One region of the Xenorhabdus santafensis genome, then DNA from elsewhere that is predicted to be linked to it. Evidence: predicted binding sites of a transcription regulator. Region 1 holds the regulator's gene; each other region holds the start of a gene.
The links. The regulator PurR, encoded in region 1, represses purine synthesis genes. The targets are predictions, from matches to a motif close to CANGCAAACGTTTGCNTG.
Positions count from the first base shown of each region.

Region 2: FE392_RS02270 (nucleobase:cation symporter-2 family protein) is a predicted target of PurR. The motif match lies at 1,404-1,421, and genes of this name have one in related genera.
Region 3: purE (5-(carboxyamino)imidazole ribonucleotide mutase) is a predicted target of PurR. The motif match lies at 1,728-1,745, and genes of this name have one in related genera.

Region 1 is NZ_VCDN01000046.1:126,078-130,387, reverse strand. It holds gene sodB (superoxide dismutase [Fe]) at 393-971, shown strand; gene purR (HTH-type transcriptional repressor PurR) at 1,520-2,545, shown strand; gene punR (DNA-binding transcriptional activator PunR) at 2,549-3,457, opposite strand; gene punC (purine nucleoside transporter PunC) at 3,581-4,310, shown strand, end outside.
Region 2 is NZ_VCDN01000011.1:132,804-137,113, reverse strand. It holds gene gltS (sodium/glutamate symporter) at 17-1,231, opposite strand; gene FE392_RS02270 (nucleobase:cation symporter-2 family protein) at 1,475-2,860, shown strand; gene FE392_RS02265 (AsmA family protein) at 3,065-4,310, shown strand, end outside.
Region 3 is NZ_VCDN01000044.1:92,646-96,955, forward strand. It holds gene purK (5-(carboxyamino)imidazole ribonucleotide synthase) at 7-1,074, opposite strand; gene purE (5-(carboxyamino)imidazole ribonucleotide mutase) at 1,071-1,595, opposite strand; gene lpxH (UDP-2,3-diacylglucosamine diphosphatase) at 1,785-2,507, opposite strand; gene ppiB (peptidylprolyl isomerase B) at 2,545-3,039, opposite strand; gene cysS (cysteine--tRNA ligase) at 3,325-4,310, shown strand, end outside.

The DNA.
Region 1 (4,310 bases):
CTCATTTTTCTACAGAGAACTTTCTGGAGCCAATTTTCACTATAAAGTTTCGTCATGACACGGCCTTACCATAGTCCATTTTTACTATAGGACAGTACGTTTTTGCTAAGGTAAGTGTTTGCCATGATGTGCCTCAACAGCAATTGAGACAAATAACCATTCAATATTTCTATTCCAACTAATCACATTAACTACATCAAATACATCAGATAGTTTAGATCTACGCCAACTTCTGCCAAATAGCATCTTTTTCCCTGTTATTTGACAGAAAAGTTGTTAAGATAATTACCAAAATAGCAACAAGATAATAATCCTAAATTTGCCCTGACCATGATTAATCTTAAAAATCATGGCTACAGAGCTGAAAACCCGATATTAAAAAGGAGCATGCAATGTCTTTTGAATTACCAGCATTACCTTATGCCAAAGATGCCCTGGAACCACACATTTCTGCAGAAACTTTGGAATATCACTACGGCAAACACCACAACGCCTACGTTGTAAATCTGAATAATCTTATCAAAGATACTGAATTTGCCGGAAAATCCCTGGAAGAAATCATCAAAACATCTGAAGGCGGCGTTTTCAATAATGCTGCACAGGTTTGGAACCACACTTTTTACTGGCATAGCCTGTCACCAAATGGCGGTGGCGAACCAACTGGAAAAGTAGCGGATGCCATCAACAATGCTTTCGGTTCTTTTGCTGAGTTCAAACAACAATTTACTGACGCTGCACTGAAAAACTTTGGTTCCGGCTGGACATGGTTGGTCAAAAAAGCTGACGGAAGTTTGGCTATCGTCAGCACTTCCAATGCAGCAACTCCATTGACTGGCGAAGATAAGCCAGTTCTGACCGTCGACGTTTGGGAACACGCATACTACATCGATTACCGTAATGCCCGCCCACAATATCTGGAGCATTTCTGGGCTTTGGTCAACTGGGCATTTGTTGAAGAAAACCTGGCTTAATAAGATTGATTCTTATGCCAGTTTGAAATGATAAGGGCTGGTTTTCTTCCATTCTCTGATTATGAATGTCAGAAAACCAACCCTAAATACAAACGGTGTTATACGTCAATTATTTTTCTAGCTCTCAATTAATAAGACAAAGGCTTGCCAGAAAGACAATCATGATTAATGCGCTACCGGCAGCCAACAATCCCAACTTCAGATCTGTATCCATAGAACATCCTCAATGTGAAAAGCAAGATACCTAACACCATAATTTTAGATGGTTATTTACTGCATTGTTTGTAAATTATACTACCAACTTAAATTCATACTCTTTATAACATCGATTATCACTTTCACTTTTGAGCTAGATCAGACAAAATTCAATGTTTATCGCTAAATTGTTGCCAACCCATCACCTCATATATAAATATGTTGGTAAACGATTAACAATTATCTATATTTCAAGTTAAAGCGTATCGACAAGCAGATACGGCGAATCAATCAGCAACTTGAAAAGTTAGAATATATAAATTTAGACCATAAGGTCAGGAGTCCTTTTTATCATGGCAACGATTAAAGATGTGGCCAAACGCGCTGGTGTTTCTACCACAACCGTATCCCATGTTATCAATAAAACCCGTTTCGTCGCCGAAGATACTAAGGCTGCAGTTTGGGCTGCTATTAAAGAACTGAACTATTCTCCCAGTGCCGTTGCCCGTAGTTTGAAAGTTAACCACACAAAATCCATCGGATTATTGGCAACATCCAGCGAAGCCCCCTATTTTGCTGAAATCATAGAATCTGTTGAAAATAGTTGCTACAGCAAGGGTTACACTCTGATTTTATGTAATTCCCATAATAACCTTGATAAACAAAAAGCATATCTTGCCATGTTGGCGCAAAAACGCGTAGATGGTTTGCTGGTTATGTGTTCAGAATATCCTGAACAACTTTTAGGCATGTTAGAAGACTATCGCAATATTCCTATGGTAGTAATGGATTGGGGTGAGTCCAGAGGGGATTTTACCGATGCCATCATCGACAATGCCTTTCATGGCGGTTACTTGGCTGGTCGCTATCTTATTGAACGCGGGCACCGTGATATTGCTTCCATTCCTGGCCCATTGGCAAGAAATACAGGTGGCGGGCGTCACCAAGGCTTTCTCAAGGCGCTGAAAGAGGCCAATATCGCTATTCGCGATGAGTGGATTGTGCAAGGTGATTTCGAACCAGAATCAGGTTACCAAGCTATGTGTAAGATCCTAAATCAGAAACACCGCCCAACAGCTGTTTTTTGCGGGGGCGACGTCATGGCAATGGGAGCAATCTGCGCCGCTGATGAATTAGGTTTGCGTGTACCACAAGACATTTCCATTATTGGTTATGACAATATCCGAAATGCCCGCTATTTTACCCCAGCATTGACAACCATTCACCAGCCCAAAGAACGGCTGGGGCAAATGGCTTTCTCAATGCTACTGGATAGGATCGTCAATAAGCGTGAAGATGCACAAACTATTGAAGTTCACCCACGCCTTGTTGAACGGCGCTCCGTCGCAGATGGGCCTTTTATCGATTACCGTCGCTGACAGTTAGTTTTCTTGCAACCATTCAGCATTAAGTGTTTCACTATCCCCGAGATAATCAAATAACCAACTTAATGCTGGTGAATGGCTTTTTTGCGACCATACCAAGCAGCATGGGCTATCAGGCAATGGTTGTTCAAGTTCAAGTGCTGTCAGTTTTCCTTTGCGGATAAGAGGCAATGCACGATGTTTGGGCACCATTCCAACACACAAACCATCCATCAGGCAATTCAACCCTGCATCCCAATCAGGGACAACCAGTCTCCGTTGGTTATCCAACGCCCATGTATCCCTTTTAGGCAAACTGCGTGAAGTATCTTCAAGACACAAACTGGGATAAGGTCGCATTTGATCGTCATTTAATTTCCCCGATATTGACGCCAATTCATGCTCAGGGCTGACGACACATAACCAAGGCATGAATCCCATGTCCCTGAAGTTATATCGTTCACCAACGGGAGATGCCCGCGTTGCACCAATCGCAACATCCACCCGTTCATTCACCAGCGCATCCCATACCCCATTGAAAACCTCGGGGTAAATAAACAGCTCAATATCGGGAAAATGCCGATAAAAATCGAGAATGAGCCGGAGAGTTCTCTCAGGTTTCACTACCCTGTCCACGGCAATGCTAAATTGCCCCCGCCAACCATTGGCAACTTGCTGGCATTGATGCCGAGTGTGATGCATTTTTTTGATAACAGAGCGAGCTTCTTTGACAAAAATGGCTCCCGCTTCAGTTAAGTCCACGTCACGGTGACGTCGCTCAAATAGAGGTACTGCCAGCCATTCTTCAAGCTGTTTTACTGTATAGCTTACAGCAGAAGGTACACGATGAAGTTCTGATGCTGCCGCACTGAAACTTCCTGTTCTGGCAACAGCATCAATAACTTCCAGAGAGTATTCAGACCACATATATCTTCCTTTCAATTTTTTTCACAGCATGGTGCAAATATTACCGTTTCACAAGTAAAAATCATGCCATATAGAATAAGTCGGGTATTCTTTTATCAATTACCACATCAAGTTACGAACACCATGGCGACAAATAAAAATTCAATTCCATTTATGTTTTATCTCGCTGGCCTGAGCATGCTCGGTTATTTGGCTATCGATATGTATCTGCCTGCTTTTGGTGCAATGAAAGTAGATTTGGATACCTCAGAAAATGCCATTAGTGCAAGCCTCAGTATTTTTCTTGCGGGTTTTGCTTTTGCTCAGCTCTTATGGGGGCAATTGTCAGACCGCATAGGCAGAAAGCCTGTACTTATTATCGGATTATCTCTGTTTTCCATTAGCTGTTTGGGTATGATTTGGATAACTGATGCGACACAATTGCTTGTCTTGAGATTTATTCAGGCGGTAGGTGTTTGTTCCGCAGCGGTTTCTTGGCAGGCGCTGGTCATTGACAGGTACGATGCAGAGCGCGCTAAACGTGTTTTTGCCATGATCATGCCTTTAGTTGCCCTTTCCCCTGCCCTGGCTCCATTGTTAGGCGCATGGTTATTGTCACACGCTGGCTGGAAAATCATTTTTCTTGTTTTAATGATCGTGACACTTTTATTGTTGATACCAACATTTTTCCTAGCCAAGAAAAACAAGAGCACTGAAGTCAATGTCAATGAGAAATCAATTTCTTTCTTCGCATTGCTCCGTTCACCTGTCTTTAGCGGTAACGTGTTGATTTATGCTGCTTGCAGTGCTGGTTTTTTTGCTTGGCTGACAGGTTCACCAATAATTCTGGAAAATATGGGCTATAACCCTACCG
Region 2 (4,310 bases), on a different contig from region 1:
AAGTTAAAAAATTAATTTAACCTGCTATAGTTGGAAATATTGGCAACAACAAATACAATTTGATAATGGCTGCGTTCACGATATCAATAAAGAACGCACCGACCATTGGCACAAGTAAAAATGCCACATGCGAAGGCCCGAAACGATCCGTGATTGCCTGCATATTTGCAATAGCGGTTGGTGTTGCACCCAAGCCAAAACCACAGTGTCCTGCCGACAGTACTGCCGCATCAAAATTCTTTCCCATCACCCGATAAGTGACAAAAATAGCGTACAGAGCCATAACCACAGCCTGTACAGAGAGGATGATCAACATAGGTAATGCAAGGGAAGCCAGTTGCCATAATTTCAGGCTCATCAGCGCCATGGCAAGGAACAGCGACAAACTGACGTTACCCAATACGGAAACCGCTCGGTCAAATACTCGGTAAAAACCAAGCATGGATAAGCCATTACTGAGTATTACGCCGATAAACAGCACGCACACAAAAGTGGGTAATTCAAAAGGAGTGCCTTTTAATACGTTCTGAATATAATTGCCCGCCAGCAGGCAGACTGAGATCATGGCGATGGTTTCCAGCATAACCAGTGGGGTAATCATCCTGCCCGTATACGGTTTCTCAAATGCTGTCGGGATTTCTGTGTCATCTGTGTTCAAACCCGGGGTTTTGGTGTTTTTCACCAAAAAACGCGCTACCGGGCCACCGATCAGACCGCCCAAGACCAAACCAAATGTCGCACAGGCCATCGCAACTTCTGTCGCACTCTCAAAGCCATAACGTTCGGTAAAAATTTGCCCCCATGCGGCGCCAGTACCATGCCCGCCTGAAAGCGTAACAGTACCAGCCAGCAGTCCCATCAATGGGTCGAGGCCCAACATTTTCGCCAAGGCAAGACCCACGGTATTTTGCACAAACAGCAAGCCAACAACGACGAAAATAAAGATAATGAGTGATCTTCCGCCCGCTTTCAGGCTGGCAAGGTTAGCATTCAAGCCGATGGCGGCAAAGAAAGTTAGCATGAGGGGATCTTTGAGAGACATATCAAAAGAGACCTCCCAACCCGTCAACTGTTTCACTATCAGCAAAGTGAAAGCTGCCAATAATCCGCCGGCAACTGGCTCGGGGATTGTATATTTCTCGAGAAATGGAACTGTTTGTACGAGTTTTCTTCCTAGTAGCAAAACAAGAGTGGCAGCAACGAGCGTGCCATAAATATCCAGATGATACATTTATGTACCTCTTCCATTGTTAATATTATGTTAATTTAATGTGACGTTATAATCATCCTATAAAAACGCCAAGAGCAGGTAGGGATTGGATTAGAAAGAAAATTATTAATAAACACAAGTTAAAACATTTAAAAATGTGACGGAATTAAGTCGTTTTTTATAATGAAAATTAAACGCAAACGATTGCTTTACTGATATAGATCATTTAAATTGCGTTTTTTTGTTAATCGGGAATTTCACAATATGCTCAATTCCGTTCGTGAGTCCAATTCATCAGAAGTTTCCAAAAAATCAGACACTGAACTGCTCTATCGCCTCGAAGATAAGCCTCCGCTTCCCCACGCCTTATTCGCTGCATGCCAGCATTTACTGGCAATGTTCGTTGCGGTTATTACGCCGGCAATGTTAATTTGCCAGGCGCTTGGGCTTCCAGAACAAGATACACAACGCATTATCAGCATGTCTTTGTTTGCCTCAGGTCTGGCATCGCTTATCCAAATTCGCTCGTTGGGGCCAATTGGTTCTGGCCTGCTTTCCATTCAAGGAACCAGTTTTAACTTTGTTGCACCGCTGATTATGGGTGGGCTGGCGCTAAAGAATGGTGGTGCAGATATTCCAACCATGATGGCTGCGTTATTCGGTACGCTGATGATCGCCTCAACAACTGAAATTGTGCTTTCCCGCATGTTGCATCTGGCAAGGCGAGTCATTACGCCTCTGGTATCCGGCATCGTGGTAATGATTATCGGCCTGTCACTGATACAGGTCGGGTTGACCTCCATTGGCGGAGGTTACTCTGCAATTCAGCAAGGCACCTTTGGTGCTCCGAAAAATTTGCTGCTGGCAGGTGTCGTTCTCGCAGTTATCATCCTGCTGAATCGCCAAAAGAACGCTTACCTGCGGGTTGCCTCTCTGGTCATTGCCATGACGACAGGTTATCTGGTGGCCTGGTATATGGGCATGCTTCCCCAAACCATGCCAAAAGAAGATGCCCCTGTTATCTCCATTCCTTCTCCGTTCTATTACGGGCTCTCTTTTGACTGGAATCTGTTGATCCCTCTCATTTTGATTTTTATGGTGACATCGCTGGAAACTATCGGTGATATCACGGCAACTTCAGATGTTTCCGAGCAGCCTGTCAGCGGCCCGCTATATATGAAGCGTATCAAAGGCGGTGTGCTGGCAAATGGTCTTAATTCTATGGTTTCTGCGGTATTCAATACTTTTCCAAACTCTTGCTTTGGCCAGAACAATGGCGTTATCCAACTGACTGGCGTTGCCAGCCGCCATGTCGGTTATCTCATTGCCTCCATGTTGGTTTTACTGGGGTTATTCCCTGCCGTAGCCGGTTTTGTACAGCATATTCCTGAACCGGTCTTGGGAGGAGCCACAATTGTGATGTTTGGTACCATTGCGGCTTCTGGCGTCAGAATCGTATCCCGCGAGCCACTCAATCGCCGTGCAATTATGATCATCGCTCTATCATTGGCAGTTGGTTTGGGTGTTTCTCAACAACCACTGATCTTGCAATTTTCCCCTGATTGGGTGAAGAATTTACTCTCTTCGGGAATTGCCGCCGGTGGCCTGACTGCCATTCTGCTTAACCTGATTTTTCCGCCAGAAAAATAATCAACCAGCTGAATATTTTTATTACTCCCGCCCTTCAGCGGGAGTTTTATTTTATGCATTCATATTTTTGCGCAGCCATTCGCATTATCTAAACTAACATCACCTAAAAGGGACTAATTCTTATTTTTGACACTGCCATCTATTGAGTACATATTCTTTTTGCGGCATAAAAGGGCTTCTTTCTGGGGGAATCGAGGTGAGATCATGAAGTGGTTAGGAAGGCTTTTTATCACTCTTTTATTGTTATTGATCCTGACAATCATCGTCTTCTATGTTGCTATTCAGACGCATTGGGGGGCGAAACAATTAAGTCAATGGCTCAACCGGCAAGGACATTATCAGGTCAGTATTGAAACTATCAGCCATCACTGGCAGTCTCCCTTCACCCTGACATTGAGCCATGTGGACATTCGCGATAAACAAAGCCCTTCTTCACTGAGTGCCAACCACATTAACATCGATTTCAAATGGCAAGATTTGTTCACTCCCCAGCGCTTCCAGCGTTTCACTTTGCAGCAAGGGACTCTCACGTTATCTGGCAATCAATTTCCTCTCGTTTTAAAAGCTGATGTTTTACAACTGAATCAAATGAATATTCAGGTCAAGACTCCCAAGACAGACATTAAAGGGGAAAATATCACCGGAGGGATCGCCCCTTGGTTTCCAACGGCAGAGAAACCGTTTGGCCACGGCCAATATCAGTTCAGCGCCAACTCAATTCAATGGAATGGCATTCCTGTTGAAAATATCGTTGTACAGGGCCGTTACCAGAATAACACCCTGAATATTGATTCGTTTGGCGCAACATTTTTGCAGGGCGCCATTTCTGGAGACGGTCAGCAATCCCCCGATGGCAGTTGGCACTGGAATAATCTTCTGGTTAGCGATATCCGCTGGCAGTCTCCCGACACTCTGGAGGCATTGAAAGAGAAAATCAGCCACCTTCCGGCCACTTACATCAAAGATCTCAATATCACCAATGCCAAATTGCAGGGAAAAGGCTGGTCTGTTGATTATCTGGACAGCACGATTAAAAACTTGGGGCTGGTCGATGGCAGTTGGCAGGCTGAGGATGGATTGATCGATTTTAATGCCATGAACATCACCTTCAATGATGCACAGTTCAGCGATACGCTTGGGAAACTGCGTTTTTCTGGCTCCCTGTTCACCATTGCCAATCTGACAACTCATTATCAAAAAGGACTGTTCAATATCCAATCTCAGTGGGATCGTAAAAATCGGCAATTGACTCTCAAAAACAGTTCCATATCAGGGCTGCTCTATAGTTTGCCATCAAACTGGCTCAACTATTTTAAATCGCCCGCCCCTAAGTGGATATCCGGTTTAACGCTAGATGACATCACTATCAATAACACGTTGCTGATTGATACCAATCCCCATTTTCCGCTCCAGTTCACCACCCTCGCAGGTCATGTGGAAAAGATGGAGA
Region 3 (4,310 bases), on a different contig from region 1:
TATTATTTAACTTAATTTATTTTGTGCCCATTCCAACCCGCTTTGATATTCCTCAGGCAATAACGGGATTAATTTTTGTAAGGTTGCTTTTAATATATTGCAATCAGCATGAACTATATTCAAATGACCGACTTTACGAACAGGGCGCACTTCCTTTTCATACCAATGTAAACGAACCAAGGGCAGATTCAGCCATGCGGGATTTATTCCAGTGCCTATCAAATTGATCATGACTGATGGCGCAAATATTTCGGGTTGCGGCATTGGGAGATTTAGAATGGCTCTCAGGTGGAGTTCAAACTGACTGATGGATGCACCATTTTGCGTCCAGTGGCCGCTATTATGAACCCGTGGAGCTAATTCATTAATCAACAAATTATCACCCACAATAAAGCACTCCATCGCCATAACACCAACATAGTTCAGGCGCTCCATGATGGCTGACAGCATTTTTTCTGCTTGTTGCTGTAAATTCTTATCTGTATCAGGCAACGCAACGCTGGTGCGCAAAATACCGTCCTGATGCAAATTGTGAGTCAATGTATAGAATACTGATTCACCTTTGGCGTTACGGGCGCCAACCAGAGAGACTTCGCCTGAAAATGGAATGCCTTGCTCTACAATGCATTCACCGTAAATTTCAGGGGGCAATTCAGTTTCATCGCCCGGTCGGATGCGCCATTGGCCACGGCCATCGTAGCCGCCTGTCCGGCGCTTAACAATGATAAAATCTCCTAATTCAGCAAACAGTTGCTGCCATTGACTGGGATCGGAAAGCAGTTTCCACGGTGCGGTTGCCAGACCTAAATTATCCATAAGTTGCTTTTGTGGTAAGCGGTCAGCTAATTGCGGGAAAATATCACGATTGATAAAAGCCTTATGATGCGCTAATTCCCGCGTTAATGCCGTTTCTGGCCAGCGTTCAATTTCTGCGGTAATCACACTGCTCTGGTAGGGAACCGCTTCTGGCTCGGCATCCAATCCAACAGGATAAACAGCAATTCCCAACGGTTCTCCTGCCTGACGCAGCATTCGGCCTAACTGACCATTTCCCAATACGCAAACGGGTTTCATGCATCCTCCCGTGGATCAGGATTATCCAAAACATCCTGTGTTTGTGTCTGGCGCCACGCTGATAAACGTTGAAACACGGCGTCATCATGCAAAGCCAGTACCTGAGCTGCCAACAATGCTGCATTTGCTGCACCGGCTTTGCCAATTGCCAATGTACCGACTGGAATGCCCTTTGGCATTTGGACAATAGAATACAGGCTATCAACACCACTTAACGCGGCACTTTGAACAGGAACCCCAAATACAGGAACTAATGTTTTGGCTGCCAACATTCCCGGCAAATGTGCTGCCCCACCAGCACCTGCGATAATGACATCAAAACCGTTTTCTTTCGCTTGTTCAGCAAACCGGAAAAGTTTATCTGGTGTCCGGTGTGCCGAAACAATTTCAACATGAAAGGGGATGGCAAGGTCGGACAAAATATCAGCGGCATGTTGCATGGTTGCCCAATCACTTTTTGAACCCATGACAATGGCAATTTTAGCGTGATATTGCGTGGCATCGTGTTGAGTGGCTGCCATTGAGATAGCGTTTGTGGAAATAGCGTTTGTGGGATCTGAGCTGGCCGTCATAAATCAGATGCTCCTGTATTAGGCTGTCTACCAGAACAAGGATAATGTTTAAGTTAGGCGATCATATCACGCAGATTCCGTTAGGAAAACGTTTGCGTTTTTTGATTTGGCTATTTTTTTAAAAAATTAATCCTAGATTCAAAAAGGGAAGGATATCAGTTCAATGTCGTTTTCTGTCACCTTGAACATTGATCCCTTATCATGCCACGCTCCCAATACCCCGCGATGCACGGTTTTATTTCCTAGTTGAATGTCATGTATTGCCGGGCGATGAGTATGCCCGTGGATTATCCAATCGGCCTGATACCGTGCAACATGTTCAATCACCGTTTGCTGGTTGACATCCATAATAGATTCGGATTTTTGCCGGTTGGCATATTGACTGTTGGCACGCATTTTGGCGGCGATTTTCAAACGGATAAAGAGAGGGAGCAACAAAAATAGCCGCTGTATCCACGGAGTATGGACTTTCTTGCGGTATTGTTGATAACTGACATCATCGGTGCAAAGTGTATCGCCATGCAGGATCAGGATACGCTTGCCATACAGTTGCAACACTTTTTCCTGTGGCAGCAAAATTAAGCCGCTGTTTTTGGCAAAACGGGAGCCCAGCAAGAAATCGCGGTTACCATGAATGAAATAACAAGAAACTCCTTTCTGTTTCAACTCATAGAGTGCTTGGGCTATCTGAGTGTGAAGTGGGTTGGGATCATCATCACCAATCCAGTAATCAAAAAAATCACCAAGGATATAAAGACTTTCGGCATGGATTGCATCCTCACGTAAAAAACGCAGAAAACCGGCAGTAATTGCCGGTTCTTGCTGGCTGAGATGCAAATCTGCAATAAACAGCGTGCTCATGTAACGATTAACTATTCTTTCAGTTTTTTCAGAATGATTATTCGCTGACAGTAACGCGTTCGATGATCACATCTTCACGTGGTACATCTTGGTGCATGCCGCTGCGGCCAGTGGAAATGCCTTTGATTTTATCAACGACGTCCATGCCTTCAACGACTTCAGCGAATACGCAGTAACCCCATCCATCAGGACGTTCTGAGCGGAAGTTCAGGAAATCGTTGTCAACAACGTTGATGAAGAACTGGGCAGTTGCGGAATGTGGATCATTCGTACGTGCCATCGCGAGAGTGCCACGGTTATTTTTCAGGCCATTGTTGGCTTCATTCTTGATTGGAGCCTTAGTGACTTTTTGGTTCATGCCTGGTTCAAAGCCACCGCCCTGAATCATAAAGCCATTGATAACACGGTGAAAGATTGTATTATCATAAAAGCCTTCAGAACAGTAACTTAAGAAGTTTTCTACAGTTACAGGCGCTTTATCTGCAAATGTATTGATTACGATATCGCCAAAATTGGTGTGGAAAGTCACCATAATAGAAATCCTAATAATAGTTTTGATTGACCCTGTTTTCAGGGTGTCGGAGAACGCTGTTATACCATATCTGCGATTTTGAGTCAGTATTCTGAAAGCTGTATCAGACGCCGCATCAAAAGAAGGCTGATTTGCAGTACTTGCAATACATGGCATATCAAGGTGAAATATCTCACTTGGCTTCTCTACATGCTAGTTTATTTATCTTCTTGATGAAGAAGTCTATAGCCAATAAATTTATTTGATTTTATTACACGTACATCAATTTTTACGGAAAACCCACTGATGCTAAAAATTTTCAACACTCTCAGCCGCCAAAAAGAAGAATTTAAGCCGATTCATGAAAAGAAAGTGGGCATGTACGTGTGTGGTATCACCATCTATGATTTGTGTCACATTGGTCACGGCAGAACATTTGTTGCATTTGACGCCATTGCCCGCTATTTGCGCTATCAGGGATATGATCTTACCTACGTGCGCAATGTTACGGATGTGGATGACAAAATTATCAAACGTGCAATTGAAAACAATGAAAGCTGTGACGATCTGACCACACGCATGCTGGCAGAAATGCATAAAGATTTCGATGCATTAAATATCCTGAGCCCAGATTTAGAACCGCGGGCAACACACCATATCCCTGAAATTATTGAAATCACCCAACAGCTAATCAAACGTGGTCATGCTTATGTCGCTGCTAACGGCGATGTGATGTTCTCCATTGATTCTAATCCGAATTATGGCCTGCTTTCCCGTCAGGATTTAGAACAATTACAGGCGGGGGCTCGTGTTGAAGTTGCTGATGTAAAACGCAATCCAATGGATTTTGTCCTGTGGAAAATGTCCAAGCCGGGCGAACCTAGCTGGGAATCTCCTTGGGGAGCGGGGCGCCCGGGCTGGCATATCGAATGTTCCGCGATGAATGGAAAAACATTGGGGCATCATTTTGATATTCATGGTGGCGGTTCTGATTTGATGTTCCCGCATCATGAAAATGAAATTGCTCAGTCTACTTGCGCCCATGACGGCCCATATGTCAATTACTGGATCCACTCTGGGATGGTCATGGTGGATAAAGAAAAAATGTCCAAATCACTGGGCAATTTTTTCACCATCCGTGATGTACTGAAATATTATGATGCTGAAACTGTGCGCTATTTCTTGTTGTCCGGCCATTATCGCAGCCAGTTGAATTATACAGAGGAAAATCTCAAACAGGCACGTACTGCGCTTGAGCGTTTGTATACCTGCTTGCGTGGCACTGATCAATC